Regions from separate parts of the Mesorhizobium sp. P2_E7 genome, predicted to be linked through region 2. Evidence: predicted binding sites of a transcription regulator. Region 2 holds the regulator's gene; each other region holds the start of a gene.

Region 1 (6,076 bases), on a different contig from region 2:
CCGCCGGTCGGGCTTCTTGTAGCGCGCCAGAATCTTCAACCAGGCGCGCTTGCTGTTTGCGGCCGTCTCGGGGGAAATCATGTTCATCAGGAAGCATAGGCGTGGCTTGCCGTTGCCGCAAGGAAAAGCTCACGCAAAATTACTGCGCGTAATTGTCGCGCGATTGCGTCGCTATTGCCGGCGTTGGCCGTCTGCCACGCTGGCTTCTATGCCGTCCAGACGGTCGAGCAGGTCCCGAAATTGGTCGGGAATGTCGGCCTCGGTGCGGAATGCCGGCAAGCTACGCAGGAAGCGCTTCGTTGCCTCAGAGCCGAACTGGCGCCTGATATCGGCGGCGAGCTCTTCGCTCCTGTTGCCGTTGTTGCCTGTCATTGTCCCAAAATCCTTGCTGGCTTCGAAACTCCTCCGGCCACGGAATGGTTCCCCCATAGCGGGGTATTGGCAAGCAAAGCCGCCAATCACGGTAAAATTTGAATTAATTTCGAAGGAACTTCGCGATCCGTGCCAAGGTCCTCCGAATGGCTCCAGGCATCGCTTGCCCCTTGATTTTTGACCGCCAAACCTCGATATCGGGCGCAAATCCAAACCATTCGAATGACGGGAAACGGCGATGAGCGACCAGACAAAAGACGAACGCGCGCCCGAGGATATCGAAACGGCCGAGGCCGAGCGCACGCAAGGCGGCATCGACGGCGACTATGAGGCGCTGGTGCGGCTGCTGAAGGAAAATGAAGAGCTGAAGGACCGCGCGCTGCGCGTCGCGGCCGAAATGGAGAATCTGCGTCGCCGCACAGCCCGCGACGTGCACGATGCGCGCGCCTATGCGGTGGCCAATTTCGCCCGCGACATGCTGTCGGTGTCGGACAATCTGCGCCGCGCCCTCGACGCCATCCCGGCCGAGGCCAAGGCAGCCGGCGACGCCGGCTTCAAGGCGCTGATCGACGGTGTCGAGATCACCGAGCGCGCCATGCTGTCGACGCTGGAACGGCATGGGGTCAAGAAGCTTGAGCCGGAAGGCGAGAAGTTCGACCCGAATTTCCACCAGGCGATGTTCGAGGTGCCCAATCCCGACGTGCCCGCCAACACCGTGGTCCAGGTCGTGCAGCCGGGCTATTCGATCGGCGAGCGCGTGCTGCGGCCAGCCATGGTCGGCGTCGCCAAGGGCGGCCCCAAGATCGCGGCCGCGGAAGCGCCGGTCGAGCCGGGTCCGGTGAATGATGAGGCCGAGAGGGATGCGTGAGTAGGGAATAGGCAGTAGGCAGTAGGGAATAGGCAGGCATATCAATCGCGCGGCTTCGTGTTATTCATACTTTCCCTATTTCCTAATCCCTACTGCCCAATCCCTACTACCTCATGTCCCTGACACCCATCGACCTCCTCGACTATGCCGGCGTCGCCGTGTTCGCGGCCACCGGGGCGCTTGCGGCTTCGCGCAAGCAGCTCGACATTATCGGCTTCCTGTTCCTGGCCAGCGTCACCGGGATCGGCGGGGGCACGCTGCGCGACGTCATCCTCAACCTGCCTGTCTTCTGGGTCGCCAACTCCGGCTATGTGCTGATCTGCGCGGCGGTTGCGGTGCTGGTCTTCTTCATCGCCCACCGCTTCGACTCGCGCTGGAAATGGCTGCTCTGGCTCGACGCGATCGGATTGGCGGCCTTCTCGGTCATGGGCGCAGCCAAGGGGCTGGCGATCACCGGTTCCCCGGTCGTCGCCGTCATCATGGGCGTGCTGACCGCCACATTCGGCGGCATTCTGCGCGATCTGCTGGCCGGCGAGCCGTCGGTGCTGCTGAGGCCGGAAATCTACGTCAGCGCGGCGCTCGCGGGCGCCGGCCTTTATACGCTTGGCGATCTTGCCGGACTGCCGCCGCTTGCCTCTGATCTCGCTGGTTTTGTCGCGGCGTTCCTGGTGCGCGGCGGTGCGCTCAAATTCGGCTGGACGTTTCCGTCCTACAAGAGCCGCCCGGGAAGGCGTCCGGAGGATATTCCGTAAGGAGGGGGATTAGTGAGTAGGGAATAGTCAGTAGTGAGAAGGCATTAATCACGGCAGCCTTCACTACTGCCTACTGCCTACTGCCTACTGCCTTACGCCGCAAACCGCTGCGCTTCGCCGCCATAGTAGTTCACGTAGCGGGCGCCGATTTCCTTGACCGGCATTACCACGAACACATCGACGGTCGAGAATTCGCGGTCGATGACGCAGCCGTCGCCGATGCGGGCGCCGACGCGCAGATAGCCCTTGACCAGCGGCGGCATGGCCGCAATCGCCGCCTTGGCGTTGACCGCCTCGATCGGCATCAAATCCATCGAGCAATAGCGTCCGGCGACCGCCCGCACATCCCAGGCCGAGTTGGTGCGGCAGTGATGGGCAAGATAGGTGAGCGCCTCGGCATGCGCCGCCGGCGCCGTGCCGTGGAATGAGGCGCAGCCGGTCATCACGCCGATTTCATAGTGATTGATGTAAGCCCAGATGCCTTGCCACAGCGCCTCGATGGTACGCTTGGAGCGGTATTCCTTAAGAACACAGGAGCGGCCGAGCTCGAGGAAGCGCTGGCCCGGATGGCGCGCGATGAGCTTGGTCAGCTCGAATTCGCCTTCGGAATAGAAGCCGCCGGCGGTCGCCGCGATCTCTTGCCGCAGCAGGCGATAGGTGCCGACGATGCGGCGGTGCTCGGGGCCGGAGATCGAAGTGTCCAGCACCAGCAGATGGTCGCAGAGCGGGTCGAAGCGGTCGGCGTCACGCCGATCCTGCGCCTGGAACAGGTCTTTCCTGGCGCCAAGCTCGTCATAAAATACCCGGTAGCGCACTTCCTGCGCGGCAGCGATCTCGGCCTCGTTGCGGGCAAGCCGCACTTCGAGATTGCCGATCCGGCCCAGCGGAGCGCCTGTTGCGACGGCATCGGCGTTACGCGCGGCGAGCAAAGCGCCGCCTGCGTTGGGCCGAGTGTCACATTCCGGCATAACTGTATGCACGAGTGATTCTCCTTCGAGCCATCCCTCTTGGCACGGGGATACGGTGTAGGTGCAACAGGATTGTGACAGTACCGTGATACGGCGCTGCGGGCAATACTTCGTCGGCTGGCGAAAACCCTCAACCGGCTACCTTACGTGATGACAGACGCACGCCGAGGTGGCCTCAGGCGGCCACCTGGCCCTCGACAGCATGGACCAGCGCCTCGGGGTCGAGCGGCTTGGTGACGAAGCCGCTGGCACCGTGGGCGAGCACGGTGTGGCGGGTCTTTTCCTGGCTGTCGGCCGAAAGAACCATGATCGGAACCGGCGGCATGGCCATTTCTTCCTCGTGGCGGCGGATGGCGGCAATCGCGTCCAGCCCGTCCATCACCGGCATGTGCAAATCCATCAGCACAACATCGAAACGGTGTTTCAGCCCGGCTTCGGTGATTGCCTCGACCGCGGCCTTGCCGTTGCCGACAACCTTCACCCGATGCCCTGCCTTCAGAAGCGTGGCGCGGGCCAGCATGGCGTTGATGTCATTGTCCTCGGCGATCAGCACCGACAGGCCTTGCTGGCGCGCGCCGACGGCACGAAGCGAGGCCGCGCCACTTTTTTCCGGCTTCTTGGGAAGGGGTAAAGCAGGAGCATGGCTGGTCAACAACACGCGCAGCAGTGTTTCGCCGCGCACCGGCCTTGCCAGGAAGGTGGTGTAGCCGCTGGCGCGGAATTCGCCAAGCATGCCGCGGTCGGTCGGAGCGATCAGCGTGATCGCCTCGCAATTGGTAAAGCCGCTCTGGCGCAGGCGCTTGAGCAGCCTGCCGTCGCTGTCTTCCATGGCGGCATCGATGAACAGCACGTCGCAATGTTCGGCGAAAGGCGCCGCCTGGGAACTGGTCGCGGCGACATCGACGGCACCGCCATGGGCGAGGATGGTGCGGGCGATGGCATCGGCCTCCACAGCATTGTTCGACACGATCACGGCGCGCCGGCCGGCGAGGATATTTTGCCGGTTCTGCGGCGCTTCGGTTGCCCCTGTGGCCGGGAGCTCGAAGACGAATTCAGATCCCTCGCCAAGCCGGCTCGACACCGAAATGGCGCCGCCCATGGCCGTCACCAGGCGCCTCGATATGGCAAGGCCGAGGCCGGCGCCGCCATGGGCGCGGGTCGAGGTGCCGTCGGACTGTTCAAATTCCTCGAAGATGCGCTCCATATCCTCTTCGCGCAGGCCAGGGCCGGTGTCGGCGACGGTGAAGCAGATGCGGTCGCTGGTTTCGGTGCGGGCCCGCGCGACCGAGACCAGCACGCCGCCGGTGTCGGTGAATTTGATCGCATTGCCGATGAGGTTGAGCAGCACCTGCCTCACTCTTCCCGGATCGGCCATGATCATCTGCGGCACGTCGGGTTCAACGTGACAGCCGAGGCCGATGTTCTTGGCGAAGGCCTTCGCCGCCATCAGTTCGATGATGTTGTCGGCAATCTCGCGCACAGATGTCGGTTGCGGCTCCGGGTCAAAGCGGCCGGCCTCTATCTTGGAATAATCGAGCAGGTCCTCGATCAGCGCCAAAAGCGCGCTGGCCGAGGTCGAGACGGCGGCGACATAGGTGCGCTGCTCGGGCGAGAGTTTGGTGTCGGCCAGCAGCTTGGCCATGCCCATGATGCCGTTCATCGGCGTGCGGATTTCATGGCTGACGGTGGCGAGGAAGCGCGACTTGGCCTGGCTGGCATATTCAGCGCGCTCGCGCGCGGTGATCAGCGAGGATTCGGCGCGCTTGCGGGCGGTGATGTCGCGGGCAATCGCCCGGTGCGAAACCGCGCCTGAGTCCTTGTCGCGCACTGACAGTTCGATCCACGAGAACCAGCGCGGGCCGTTCGGCGTGCGGATGGAGACGTCGGTGGAACTCAGGCATTCGTGATCCGAAAAGGCCGCATCGGGAACGATGCCGACATCGATGCCGAGGTCGGCCAGCGTCCTGCCGGCAAGATCGCGCTGATCTGTTCCGACGAGGCCGGCGAAAACCTTGTTGGCATAGACGATGTGGCCGTCGCGGTCGCGGTGGACGACGAGATCGCCTAGCGCATCGATCAGCCCGCGAAAACGCTCCTCGCTCTCCTGCATCTCCCACATGCGGTCGGCCAGCGTCTCGATTTCGGCGCGGCTGCGGGCGGCTGTTTCGTCGAGCAAGGCCGTCGCGCGATGGACGGTGTGGCGATTGCGCAGGTGCATGGCGACGCCGCCAAGGCCGGTCGCCAGCAGGCCGAGCGTGAGGAAGATCGGCGCGCCGGTGAGGTGGGACAGGCCCGCCAGCACGACACTGGCGACGACGGTCAGGAACAGCAGGCCTTCGTGCGTGGTGCGCGGAAAATCCGGCGCCAGCGGCGGTGGCACAACATGCTGCCGCTTCGGCGCCGTCGGGCTCGGCCCGTCGACGCTCTCGGCACGGTTGTTCTCTTTCCTGGCGGACTCCGCGATCATGCGGAAATCCTTGCCAGATAGAGATTATGGAAAAGCGCGGCGGATCGTTCGAATTTTAGCGGTCATGCATTTTTGGGGTCTTCCGCAGCGCATGATCCTTTCCGAAACCCGGATACCACTTTCGGGATCATGCTTCGGGAGCCTCACATATCGACGACCGCCCGGCCCCTGATCTTGCCTTCGACGATGTCGTGAGCGGCGGGGATGATGCCGTCGAAGCCGATGGTCGTCGACAGGCCGGCGAGCTTTTCCAGGTCGAGATCGGTGCCGATGCGGCGCCAGGCTTCGAGGCGCACCGCCTTGGGCGCCATCACCGAATCGATGCCGAGCAGCGAGACACCGCGCAGAATGAACGGGGCGACGCTCGACGGCAGATCCATGCCGCCGGCCAGGCCACAGGCGGCGACCGCACCGCCGTAGGCGGTCATCGACAGCACATTGGCCAGCGTGTGGCTGCCGACGGCGTCGATGCCGCCGGCCCAGCGCTCCTTGGCCAGCGGCTTGGCCGGCTGGGACAACTCCTCGCGCGAAATCACTTCCGCGGCACCGAGGTCGATCAGATACGGGCTCTCGGCATTGCGGCCGGTCGAGGCGATGACGTGGTAGCCGAGGCTGGACAGGATCGAGACCGCGACCGAACCGACGCCGC
Region 2 (6,076 bases):
CGGGACCACCGCCCATCAGCTGGAAAGTGGCGTCGAGCGGCGCCACGGTCTGGCCGCTGGTCACCCACCACGCTGCGCCGCGCCAGACCAACAGGCCGCCCAGCGTGACGATGAAGGCCGGCACTTCGAGATAGGCGATTATGAAGCCCTGGAAGGCACCGATGAGAAGACCGAGCGCCAGGCCGATGACCAAAGCCAGAACCCAGATCCACGGATTGCCGAGTTCCAGCCCGATGAAGCGCACCAGAAAGTGCACCTGGGCAAAGCCCATCACCATGCCTATCACCCCTTCGGCCGAGCCAATGGATAGGTCGATGTTGCGCATGACGATGACCAGCACCATGCCGCAAGCCATGATGGCGACGGCTGATGTCTGCACCGACAGGTTCCACAAATTGCGCGGCGTCAGAAAGAGACCACCCGACAGGATATGCAGGCCGATCCAGATGATCACCAGCGCGCCGATCATGCCGAGCATGCGGGTGTCGATCTCGGTCGCCTTCAGGAACCGGGCGACCGGGCCGAGTTCCGACGCACGCGCTGTGTCGGCCTGCGAAGGCGAGGTTGTGTCGGTCATGATGTCCTCCCAGCGGCTTGCCGTCTGACGCGGATGCCGGACCACAGCCTAGAAGTTAGCCGCCTCTGGCGGAAACACAAATCTTGTTGAGAAAACGCCGCGGCTTTGGGCCGCGGCGTCGATATCGAATGGAAACAGACCAAGCTTAGTTGCAGGCTGCGACGCTGCCGGCGGCGACGCCGGTGCAGACTTCGTCCTTCTTGATCCAGCCGGCGTCGATGACGACGTTGAGGTTGTCCTTGGTGATCGCGACGGGGGTCAAGAACAGCGACTTGACGGTGTTGCCGCCAGGCGTGGTGAAATCCTTGGCGCCGGCGATATCGCTCGTCTTCTTGCCGTCGGCGAGCTGCGAGGCGATCTCGGCGGCGTTCTTGCCGAGCTCGCGCGCGTCTTTCCACACCGATACGGTCTGGGTCCCGAGCGCGATGCGGTTCAGAGCGGCATGGTCGCCGTCCTGGCCCGAGACGGGAACCGTTCCGGCAAGGCCCTGCGCCGTCAGCGCGGCGACAACGCCGCCGGCGGTGCCGTCATTGGCCGCGACCACGGCATCGACCTTGTTGTCGTTGGCGGTCAGGAACTGTTCCATGTTCTTCTGCGCGTTGGCCGGCAGCCAGCCGTCCGTATAGGCTTCGCCGACATTCTTGATCTTTCCCGAGTCAATGGCTTCCTTGAGCACTTCCATCGAGCCCGCGAACAGGAAATCCGCATTCGGATCGGAGCCCGAGCCCTTGATGAAGACATAGTTGCCTTCCGGCTTGGCCTTGAACACTTCACGAGCCTGCATGCGGCCGACTTCCTTGTTGTCGAAGGTCAGGTAGAAGACGTCCTTGTTCTCGATCAGGCGGTCATAGCCGACCACCGGAATGCCTTCGTCCAGCGCCTTCTGCACCGCCGGGCCAATGGCGGAGGCATCCTGCGCCAGGATGATCAGCGAATTGGCGCCCTGCGAGATCAGGCTTTCGACGTCAGTCAGCTGCTTGCCGGGATTGGACTGCGCGTCGGCGGAAATATACTTGTCGCCGGCAGCCTCGATCGCCGCCTTCATCGCCGCTTCGTCGGTCTTCCAGCGCTCTTCCTGGAAGTTCGACCACGACACGCCGATGACCTTGTCCTTCGCCTGCGCGACCGACACCAGCGTCAGCGACATGGCGACACCCGCCAGCATGGCGGCTGCAAATCTGTTCATGTTAATCCTCCCTGCGCCGCGCGCGGCGCGACAAAACTGGCCCGAAGGCCGGCACACAGAGGCTCTATTTTTTCGAGCCTCGAAAAAATACTGGTCCAACGGCGAGGCGCTGTCAACATCGATTCTGATGGAATCTGATGGCCTCCGCGAATTTTTTCGAGACTCGCAATAAACAATGACAGCGCCGCCGGCTTCTGCCAATATTTGCGTAGCGCCCCTGACCGCCTTCATTATCATGAGGCGCGAGGAGGACCGGGAGGAAACAAAAATGTCGGTTGGAATCCGCCACGACGATTTGCGCCGTCGCAACCGTGCGATGGTGATTTCGGCCGTGCGCCGTGCCGGCCAACCGTCGCGGACCGAGATCGCGGCGACCACCGGCCTCAGCCATTCGACCATATCGGCGATCTCGTCGGATTTGATTGCGGAAGGCATCCTGGCCGAAAGCAAGCCCGGCGAGACCGGCGCGCTGAAACGCGGCCGGCCGCAGGTCGGCCTTGGCCTCAACCCGGAAGCGGCGGCGGTGATGACCGTGGTGCTGTCGCTGAACTTCCTCTCCGTCACCGTCATTGACTATGCCGGCCAGGTGGTCGCCGAGGAACAGCGCCGGCTCGACACGCTGACCATTTCGCGCGACGAACTGATCGGCGAATGCACTGCCATTGTCAGACGCCGGCTCGAGGATCCCGACCTCGACGTCCAGAGCGTCGCCCGCATTGCCATGGGCATTCAGGGCATCACCGATTCGCATGCGCGCGCCATGCTGTGGTCGCCGATCACACCGCTGACCGACATTGCCTTCGCCGACATACTGGAAGCGGAATTCGGCATTCCGGCCACCATGGAAAACGACTGCAACATGATGGCGGTGGCGCTGCAATGGCGCCAGCCTGACCGCTATCGCGACGATTTCATCGCCATCCTGCTCTCGCATGGCATCGGCATGGGGCTGGTGCTGAAGGGCGAACTGTTCACCGGCACCCATTCGTCCGGCGGCGAGTTCGGCCACATGATCCACCGGCCCGGCGGCGCGCTGTGCCGTTGCGGGCGGCGCGGCTGCGTCGAGGCCTATGCCGGCAACTACGCTATCTGGCGCAGCGCAAAGATGATGAGCGAGGATGCCGAACCGGTCGATGTCGGCGACGCCGACATGCGGGCGCTGGCCGCACGCGCCCGCGAGACGGATGGCCCGGAGCGCGAAGCCTATCGCAAGGCGGGCGAGGCGCTCGGCTTCGGCCTTGGCAGCCTGTTCGCGCTGATCGACCCCGCCCCTGTCGCCATGGTCGGTGTCAGCGCCGCCGCCTTCGACCTGATCGAGCCGGCATTGCGCGAGGCGATCGCCCAGACCGCCGGCGGCCAGCACTCGAAGTCGATCTCCTTCGACACCGAGCCCAACGAACTGCCGTTGATCCGCGAGGGCTGCGCCATGCGGGCGCTAAGCTTCGTCGACCAGGAGATTTTCGCGCCCGGCATTCAAGCGAAGACCGGCAAGCACGTCGCCTGAGAGGCCGGCGACGGCCCGGCGCGCCGGGCTCTAGTCTTCGCGGATGGCGTAGCCGGCGCCGCGGATGGTGCGGATGACGTCCGGCATGCGGCCATTGTTGACCGCCTTGCGCAAGCGACCGACATGCACGTCGACCGTGCGTTCGTCGATGTAGATCGTCTCGCCCCAGACATTGTCGAGCAGCTGGCTGCGTGAGAACACACGGCCGGGGTGGCGCATCATAAATTCGAGCAGGCGGAACTCGGTCGGCCCCAGTCGGATCTCGCTCTTCTTGCGGTAGACTCGGTGCGATTCACGGTCGAGCACGATGTCGCCGACCTTGAGCACGCTGGACAGGACTTCCGGCTTGGCGCGGCGCAGCAGCGCCTTCACGCGCGCCATGAATTCCGGCGTCGAGAACGGCTTGACCAGATAATCGTCGGCGCCGGTCGAAAGCCCGCGCACGCGGTCGCTCTCCTCGCCACGCGCGGTCAGCATGATGATCGGCAATCGCTCGGTCTCGGGCCGCATCCTGAGCCGCCGGCAAAGCTCGATGCCGGACACCGCCGGCACCATCCAGTCGAGCACCAGAAGGTCGGGCACATTTTCCTGCAGCCGGATTTCGGCCTCGTCGCCGCGCGTTACCACTTCGACCTGGTAGCCTTCGGATTCGAGGTTGTAGCGGAGGAGCACGCCCAGCGGCTCCTCATCCTCCACGACCATGATGCGTGGCGCAATCATCAGCAGTTCACCCTTGTCAGGCCGACGTGGCCATCGCCGTCTCGTCCTGCTTCGGGCGATTGGCAGGCAATTGCTGGCCGGTCAGCACATAATACGCATTTTCAGCGATGTTGGTGACATGATCGCCGATGCGCTCCAGATTCTTGGCGCAGAACAGAAGATGCGTGCAGGCAGTGATGTTGCGCGGGTCTTCCATCATGTAGGTCAAGAGTTCACGAAACACCGACGTGTATTTGACGTCGATGCGCTCGTCCTCATTCCTGAGCTTCGCCAGCGCGGCCGCATCGGCGGCGGCATATTCCTCGACCACCCCTTGCACCTGGATCAGCACCAGTTGTGCCATCGCATCGATGGAATGCGAGAGGTCGCGCGGCGTGACGCTCAAGCCCACAGTGCCGACGCGCTTGGCGATGTTCTTGGCGAGATCGCCGATGCGCTCGAGGTCGCCGGCCATGCGGATCGAACCGACCACGGCGCGCAGATCGTTGGCCATCGGCTGGCGCTTGGCGATGAGCGTGATGGCGCGGTCGTCGAGTTCACGCTGGCGCGCGTCCATGATGGCATCATCGGAAACCACACGCTGCGCCAGCGCGTTGTCCGACGTGAGCAGCGCTTTGGTCGAGCCGCTGACCATCGACCCGGCCAGATCGCCCATGTCGCGGATCAGCTTGCTGATCTGGCCCAACTCTTCATCGAAGGAGGCGACGGTATGTTCACCCATGATCCTGGTCCTCGTGCCTGAAAATTCAACCGCTGGACGGCTCAGCCGAAGCGGCCGGTAATGTAGTCCTGGGTGCGCTTGTCGTCGGGATTGGTGAACATCTTGTCGGTGGCGCCCTCCTCGACCAGGTAGCCGAGGTGGAACATCGCCGTGCGTTGCGACACGCGCGCTGCCTGCTGCATCGAGTGGGTGACGATGACGATAGTGTAGTTCTGGCGCAGTTCGTCGATCAGCTCCTCGACGCGGGCGGTGGCGATCGGGTCGAGCGCCGAGCAGGGCTCATCCATCAGGATCACTTCCGGCGAGACCGCGATGGCGCGCGCGATGCACAGGCGCTGCTGCTGGCCGCCGGACAGGCCAGTGCCGGGTTCCTGCAGGCGGTCCTTGACCTCGTTCCAGATCGCCGCCTTCTTCAGGCTCGACTCGACGATCTGGTCCATGTCGGACTTGCGCTTGGCCAGGCCATGGATGCGCGGGCCGTAGGCGACGTTCTCGTAGATCGACTTCGGGAACGGATTGGGCTTCTGGAACACCATGCCGACGCGAGCCCTGAGTTCGACGACGTCGATGTTCTTGTCGTAGATGTCGTCCTCATCGAGCGTGATCTTGCCGGTCACCCGCGCTGAATCGATGGTGTCGTTCATGCGGTTGAGGCAGCGCAGGAAGGTCGACTTGCCGCAGCCGGACGGGCCGATCAGCGCGGTCACCTGGTTTTGGCGGACGTCGAGATTGACGTCGAACAGCGCCTGCTTCTCGCCGTAGAACACGCCGACCTTGTCGCCGCGCATCTTGATCACTTCGTTCGACTTGGCGTTCATTTTGTCGCCCACTGCGTTTTCAAGGGACTGTTCGGTCATGATGTTCATACCAAATTGCCTTTTTTCTACCAGCGCCGCTCGAACCGGCGCCGAAGCACGATCGCGGTGATGTTCATGGCCATGAGGAAGACCAGCAGGATGATGATGGCGCCGGACATGCGCTCGACAAAAGCGCGTTCGGCCTCGTTTGCCCACATGTAGATCTGCACCGGTAGCGCGGTTGCCGGGTCGAAAGGTGTCTTCGGATAGTCGGCGACAAAGGCGACCATGCCGATCAGAAGCAGTGGTGCGGTCTCACCCAACGCGCGCGCCAGGCCGATGATGGTGCCGGTCAGGATGCCGGGCGCGGCCAGCGGCAGGATGTGCTGGAACACCATCTGCATCTTGGAGGCGCCAAGCCCAAGCGCTGCCGAGCGGATCGACGGCGGCACCGCCGCAAGGGCGGCGCGCGTGGCAATGATGATGGTCGGCAGCGTCATCAATGTCAGCACCAGGCCGCCGACGAAGGCGGCCGAGCGCGGCATGCCGAGGAAGTTGATGAACACGGCAA
Region 3 (6,076 bases), on a different contig from region 2:
ACCCGGCCCGAGCAGATCATTCCGGCGCTGGCGCGCACCATGCAGGTGCTGACCGATCCGGCCGATTGCGGCCCGGTGACGCTGTCGCTCTGCCAGGACGTGCAGGCCGAAGCCTATGACTATCCCGAAAGCTTCTTTGCCGAGCGCGTCTGGCATCAGCGCCGGCCGCGTCCGGACCGTGGCGAACTGGCAGCGGCAGTGGCAGCGCTCAGGGGAGCCAAGAAGCCGCTGATCATTGCCGGTGGCGGCGTGCTCTATTCGCAGGCTTCGGACGAACTGGCGAAATTCGCCGAGGGCGCCCGCATACCGGTCTGCGAGACGCAAGGCGGCAAGTCCTCGCTGCCCGACACCCATCCGCTCAACATGGCGGCGGTCGGCGTCACCGGCACATCGGCCGCCAACCGGCTGGCGGAAGAGGCCGATGTCGTGCTCGCCATCGGCACGCGGCTGCAGGACTTCACCACCGGCTCATGGGCGCTGTTCAAGAACTCCGGCAAGACCATCATCGGCCTCAACGTGCAGCCTTTCGACGCCGGCAAGCACCGCGCTCTGCCACTGGTCGCCGACGCGGCCGAAGGTCTCGCGGAACTCGGTGCGGCTATTAAGGGCTGGAAGGGACCGTCGACATGGACCGACAATTCAGCCACCGGCAAGAAGGAATGGCAAGCCGAAGCCGGCAAGGTGACGGCCTCGACCAACGCCGCCTATCCGTCGGATGCGCAGGTGATCGGCGCCGTGCAGCGCGCTCTGGGATCAGGCGTGACCTTGCTGCATGCCGCCGGCGGTTTGCCCGGCGAATTGCACAAGCTGTGGCAGGCCGGCGCGCCGGGTTCCTACCACGCCGAATACGGCTTCTCGACCATGGGCTACGAGATTGCCGGCGGCCTTGGCGCCAAGATGGCCAAGCCGGATGAAGAGGTCGTCGTCATGATCGGCGACGGCTCCTACCTGATGCTGAATTCTGAGATCGCCACGTCGGTGATGCTCGGCCTGAAGCTGACCATCGTGCTGCTCGACAACAGGGGCTATGGCTGCATCAACCGGCTGCAGATGGCGACCGGCGGCGCCAACTTCAACAATCTCTTGAAGGACTCGCGCCACGAGATCCTGCCCGACATCGACTTTGCCGCGCATGCGGCGAGCATGGGCGCGATATCGGAAAAAGTGCCGTCGATCGCCGGCCTGGAAAACGCGCTGCAAAGGTCAAAAAAGAACGACCGCACCACCGTGCTCGTCATCGACACCGACCCGCTTGTTTCCACCGATGCCGGCGGCCATTGGTGGGATGTGGCGGTGCCGGAAGTCTCCGCGCGCAGCCAGGTCAACGCGGCGCGCAAGGCCTATGACGAAAAGCGGCAGATGCAGACCATCGGCGATTGATACTAAGGCAGCGCCAGCCCCTACCTCCCCCTTGTGGGGAGGTCGGACCGAAGGTCCGGGTGGGGTCTGGCGCCGCACCCCCACCCCGCTGCTTCGCAGCGACCCTCCCCACAAGGGGGAGGGTGAACAAGAATCCGGAGTGACGACTTGAAAGCCAAACTGGGCATGTCCCCCATTGCGTGGTGGAACGACGATCTTGCCGAACTCAGCGACGACGTCTCGCTGGAAGAGTGCCTGCGCCAGTCTCGCTCGGCCGGCTTCACCGGCATGGAAATGGGCCGCCGCTTTCCCAACGACCCCGCTGTCATGCTGCCGATCCTGAAAAAGGCCGACGTGACGCTGTGCGGCGGCTGGTTCTCCGGCACGCTGGTCGATGAGGACATGGGCAAGAACAAGGATCGCATCCAGCCGATGATCGACCTGTTCAAGGCGGTGAATGCGCCTTGCATCGTCTATGGCGAGGTCGGCCGCTCGATCCAGGGCGACCGCTCCAAACCTCTCGCCACCAAGCCGAAGCTGTCGGGCGACGAGATGAAGGCCTATGCAAGGCGGCTGACCGAATTCGGCGAATGGTGCGCCGAGCAAGGCATGCCACTGTCCTATCACCACCACATGGCGGCGGTGGTCGAGACCGAGCCGGAGCTCGATGCCTTCATGCGCCATTCCGGCGACGGCATTCCGCTGCTGCTCGATGCCGGGCATCTGGCCTTTGCCGGCGGCGACGTGCTACGCGCCATCGACAACCACCACAAGCGCATCAGCCATGTCCATGTGAAGGATGTGCGCATGGGCGTCATCGACGGGCTCGACCGCACGAAACAGTCCTTCCTCGACGCCGTGGCGCTCGGCGCCTTCACCGTGCCGGGCGACGGTTCGCTGGATTTCGGCGCCATCGTCCAGCGCTTCGCCGATCATGGCTATGAAGGCTGGTTCGTCGTCGAGGCCGAGCAGGATCCGAAGAAGAACCCGCCGCTGAAGATGGCGCAGGTGGGCCACAAGGAACTGATGCGGGTGATGACGGCCGCCGGCTACACGGTCGAGACCCAAGGCTTTCCCAATGTCTGATGCGACGGTTTCCGCCGCGCCAGCTTGCTGTAGATTGGCCCGATGAAAGATTACGAGCACCCATTCTTCCGGCCGCTGTGGCGGCGCGTTGCCGTCGTCGCCGTCTGCGTGATCTGGGCGATCATCGAATTCGCCTCCGGCACACCGTTCTGGGGCGTCATCGCGCTGGGCTTCGCCGCCTACGCCGTCTGGCAGTTTTTCTATCTCTACAAGCCGGCCGATGAGAACAAGGTAGCACCTGACGAACCCAAGGCGGGCGTGTCGAAGGCAGACACCGAACCGAAGGAATGAAGCGGCCCATGGCTCGGAAGGGCTTGCGGACAGGACACTCGACACCTGGCGAATACGTCGGCGATTGGCTGGAACGCCCCTCGCTTCGTCATCCTAGGGTCTCCGCGACGGAGCTTCGCTCCTGCTCCGCCCTAGGATGACGAAGTCGGGAGGCCTCGGCCGACCTCGAAGATTTTGCGATAGGAGAGACAAAAATGTCGAAACTGCTCGTCAAAGCCGACAAGGGCCATGGCCGCGTCGCCCACGTCACGCCCAAAAGCGCCGGCTGGACCTATGTCGGCTTCGACCTGCACCGGCTGAAGCCGGGTGAAAACGCCACGGGAAAGACCGTTGATCGCGAAGTCTGCCTGGTGTTCGTCACCGGCAAGGGCACCGCAACAGCCGGCGGCCGGGAGCTCGGCGTGCTTGGCGCGCGCATGACGCCCTTCGAAGGCAAGCCATGGTCGGTCTACATCCCTGAGGGGTCGGACTGGTCGGTCACCGCCGACACCGACCTCGAACTCGCGGTTTGCTCGGCGCCCGGCCTGGGCGGCGGCCTGCCGGTCCGCGTCATCGCGCCCGACGATCTCGGCCAGGAGATTCGCGGCAAAGGCACCAACACGCGCTACGTCACCAACATATTGCCGGAGGGCAAGCCGGCCGACTCACTGCTGGTGGTCGAGGTCATCACGCCCGGCGGCCACACATCGAGCTATCCGCCGCACAAGCACGACCAGGACAATCTGCCGGCGGAATCCTATCTCGAGGAAACCTATTATCACCGCCTCAACCCGCCGCAGGGCTTTGCCTTCCAGCGCGTTTACACCGATGCCGACAAGAATGGCGCCCGCGAGCTGGACGAAGCGATGGCGATCGAGGACGGCGATGTCGTGCTGGTGCCCAAGGGCTACCACCCTTGCGCCGCCTGCCACGGCTACGACCTCTATTATCTCAACGTCATGGCCGGGCCGAAGCGGACTTGGAAATTCCACAACGCGCCCGAGCACGAATGGCTGATGAAGACCTGACCGGCCCTCATTTTCGGCTGAACCTATTGGTCCAGCTTCGAAAAATCGTCGGCTAAGGACCTGTGGGGTCGATTCGCCATCGAAAACCCGCATAAGCTTCGTCAATCCGTCATGGAAATCACCTATGGCAGCGGGCTGACGAGGATTTTCGATGCGCTACGCCATCTATTTCACCCCGAGGCAGGACGAACCGCTGGCGCGGCTCGCCGCCAACTGGCTGGGACGCGACCCATTCGGCGGCGCCACCAGGCCGGTGGAAGCGGTGGGCGAACTGTCGGCGGCGGAAGTCGCCTTCCACACCGCCTCGGCGCGCCGCTACGGTTTTCATGCGACGCTGAAGGCCCCCTTCCGGCTGGCCCCGAACGAGACGGAAGCCTCGCTGCGTGCCGCCCTCGACGTCTTTGCCGAAGCGACGCCTAGCGTCACCATCCCGCGCCTTGTCGCCAGCCAGATCGATGGTTTCTTCGCTTTGGTGCCGCAAGGCCCGCTGCCGCCGCTTAATCGTTTTGCCGATGATGTCGTGCTTGGCTTCGACCGCTTTCGCGCCCCGCTGACCGAAGCCGAGATCGAGCGGCGCAGCCCGGATTCGCTCAAACCCGCCGAGTTCCGCAATCTCTGCCAGTGGGGCTATCCCTATGTGTTCGAGACGTTTCGCTTCCACATGACGCTGTCCGGCCGGGCCGGGTCACAGGAAAGCCTACGTCTGCGCGCAGCAATCGACAGCCTGTTCGCCGAGGTGCTGCAGCAGCCCGTGCTGGTGGATGCGCTGACGCTGTTTGTCGAAACCGAACCGGGCGCACCGTTCATGGTGCTCTCCCATCATGCGCTCGGCCGCCGCGCAGCGAGAAAAACCGCCTGACTACCCTGACCAACTTCGCCTGAAAACCCAAGGACTGCCTGAAATGACCGCCGAGACCGTTTTGACCAATGCCCGCATCGTGCTTGCCGACGAGATCGTCGAAGGGTCGCTGCTGCTGCGCGACGGTTTTATTGCCGGCATCGACGCCGGCACCGGGCGGAGCGGCGAGGATATGGGCGGCGACTATATCATCCCCGGCCTGGTCGAACTGCACACCGACCATCTCGAAGGCCACTATGCGCCGCGGCCGAAGGTGCGGTGGAATCCGATCGCCGCCGTGCTTGCCCATGACGCCCAGGTCGCCACCGCCGGTATCACCACGGTGCTCGACGCCTTGCGCGTCGGCATGGACGAGGATGCCGACCTGACCTCCGACGACATCCGCAAACTGGTCGACGCCATCGAAGACAGCGGGGCGAAGGACCGGTTGCGCGCCGACCACTTCCTGCATCTGCGCTGCGAGGTCTCGGCGCCGGATTGCTTGCAAGCCTTTGCCAATTTCGATGGCGACGAACGGGTCCGGCTGGCGTCGCTGATGGACCATGCACCGGGACAGCGCCAGTTCGTCAACCTCGAGACCTACGCCTATTACTATCAGCGCAAGCTGAAGTTGACCGATCGCGACTTCAAGCTGTTCTGCGAAAAGCGGATGGGCGAGTCGGCGCGTTATTCAGGCCCCAACCGGGTTGTTATCGCCGCAGCTTGCCAGGAGCGCGGCATTGTGCTGGCGAGCCATGACGACGCCACATCAGGCCATGTCGACGAGGCGATTGAGCAAGGCGTGCGCGTCGCAGAGTTTCCAACCACGCTGGAAGCCGCCAAAGCTTCGAAAGAGGCCGGGCTCGGCGTGCTCATGGGCGCGCCCAACGTCATGCGCGGCTCCTCGCACTCCGGCAACGTCTCGGCCCGGACACTGGCCGGCGACGGTCTGCTTGACATCCTGTCGTCCGACTACATCCCGTTCAGCCTGATCCAGTCGGCCTTTTTCCTCGGCGACGTCGTCGAAGGCATTTCCCTGCCGCAGGCGGTCGCCATGGTGTCGAAGAACCCGGCCGAGGCCATCGGCCTCAGCGATCGCGGCGTCATCGAACAAGGCCGCCGCGCCGATTTGGTGCGGGTGCGCGTCGACGATCACGTGCCGGTCGTGCGCACCGTCTGGCGCCAGGGCCGTCGGGTCGCCTGATGGTCTCGGCATCGATCGAACGCGAACTCACCGCCGAGGCCTTTCCGGTCCGCAACGGCGTCTTCGTCGCCGTCGTCGGCCCGAGCGGCGCCGGCAAGGATACAGTCATCGGCTATGCAAAGGCGCTGTTTGCCGATGAGACAAGGCTGGAGTTCGTGCGCCGGGTCATCACCAGGCCGAGCGACTCGGCAAGCGAGGATCATGACACGCTGGCCGACGCGGCCTTTGTCGAAGCCGAGGCCGACGGCGCCTTCGCCATTTCCTGGGAGGCGCACGGTCTGCGCTACGGCA

What was found. The regulator PhoB, encoded in region 2, activates phosphate uptake and scavenging genes when phosphate is short. The targets are predictions, from matches to a motif close to TGTCATNNANCTGTCAT.
Region 1: olsB (l-ornithine N(alpha)-acyltransferase) is a predicted target of PhoB. The motif match lies at 3,024-3,040, and genes of this name have one in related genera.
Region 3: AC1DYC_RS25195 (DUF1045 domain-containing protein) is a predicted target of PhoB. The motif match lies at 3,840-3,856, and genes of this name have one in related genera.

The regions. Positions count from the first base shown of each region.
Region 1 covers NZ_JBFUER010000001.1:3,326,961-3,333,036, reverse strand. The annotation lists gene AC1DYC_RS16425 (fatty acid desaturase) at 1-87, opposite strand, end outside; gene AC1DYC_RS16420 (hypothetical protein) at 172-372, opposite strand; gene grpE (nucleotide exchange factor GrpE) at 611-1,240, shown strand; gene AC1DYC_RS16410 (trimeric intracellular cation channel family protein) at 1,354-1,992, shown strand; gene olsB (l-ornithine N(alpha)-acyltransferase) at 2,085-2,960, opposite strand; gene AC1DYC_RS16400 (response regulator) at 3,136-5,427, opposite strand; gene acuI (acrylyl-CoA reductase (NADPH)) at 5,571-6,076, opposite strand, start outside.
Region 2 covers NZ_JBFUER010000003.1:238,583-244,658, forward strand. The annotation lists gene AC1DYC_RS20235 (sugar ABC transporter permease) at 1-577, opposite strand, end outside; gene xylF (D-xylose ABC transporter substrate-binding protein) at 723-1,763, opposite strand; gene AC1DYC_RS20245 (ROK family protein) at 2,032-3,267, shown strand; gene phoB (phosphate regulon transcriptional regulator PhoB) at 3,298-3,987, opposite strand; gene phoU (phosphate signaling complex protein PhoU) at 4,004-4,708, opposite strand; gene pstB (phosphate ABC transporter ATP-binding protein PstB) at 4,750-5,574, opposite strand; gene pstA (phosphate ABC transporter permease PstA) at 5,592-6,076, opposite strand, start outside.
Region 3 covers NZ_JBFUER010000005.1:467,478-473,553, reverse strand. The annotation lists gene iolD (3D-(3,5/4)-trihydroxycyclohexane-1,2-dione acylhydrolase (decyclizing)) at 1-1,380, shown strand, start outside; gene iolE (myo-inosose-2 dehydratase) at 1,528-2,445, shown strand; gene AC1DYC_RS25205 (DUF3329 domain-containing protein) at 2,488-2,736, shown strand; gene iolB (5-deoxy-glucuronate isomerase) at 2,931-3,743, shown strand; gene AC1DYC_RS25195 (DUF1045 domain-containing protein) at 3,895-4,602, shown strand; gene AC1DYC_RS25190 (alpha-D-ribose 1-methylphosphonate 5-triphosphate diphosphatase) at 4,646-5,785, shown strand; gene phnN (phosphonate metabolism protein/1,5-bisphosphokinase (PRPP-forming) PhnN) at 5,782-6,076, shown strand, end outside.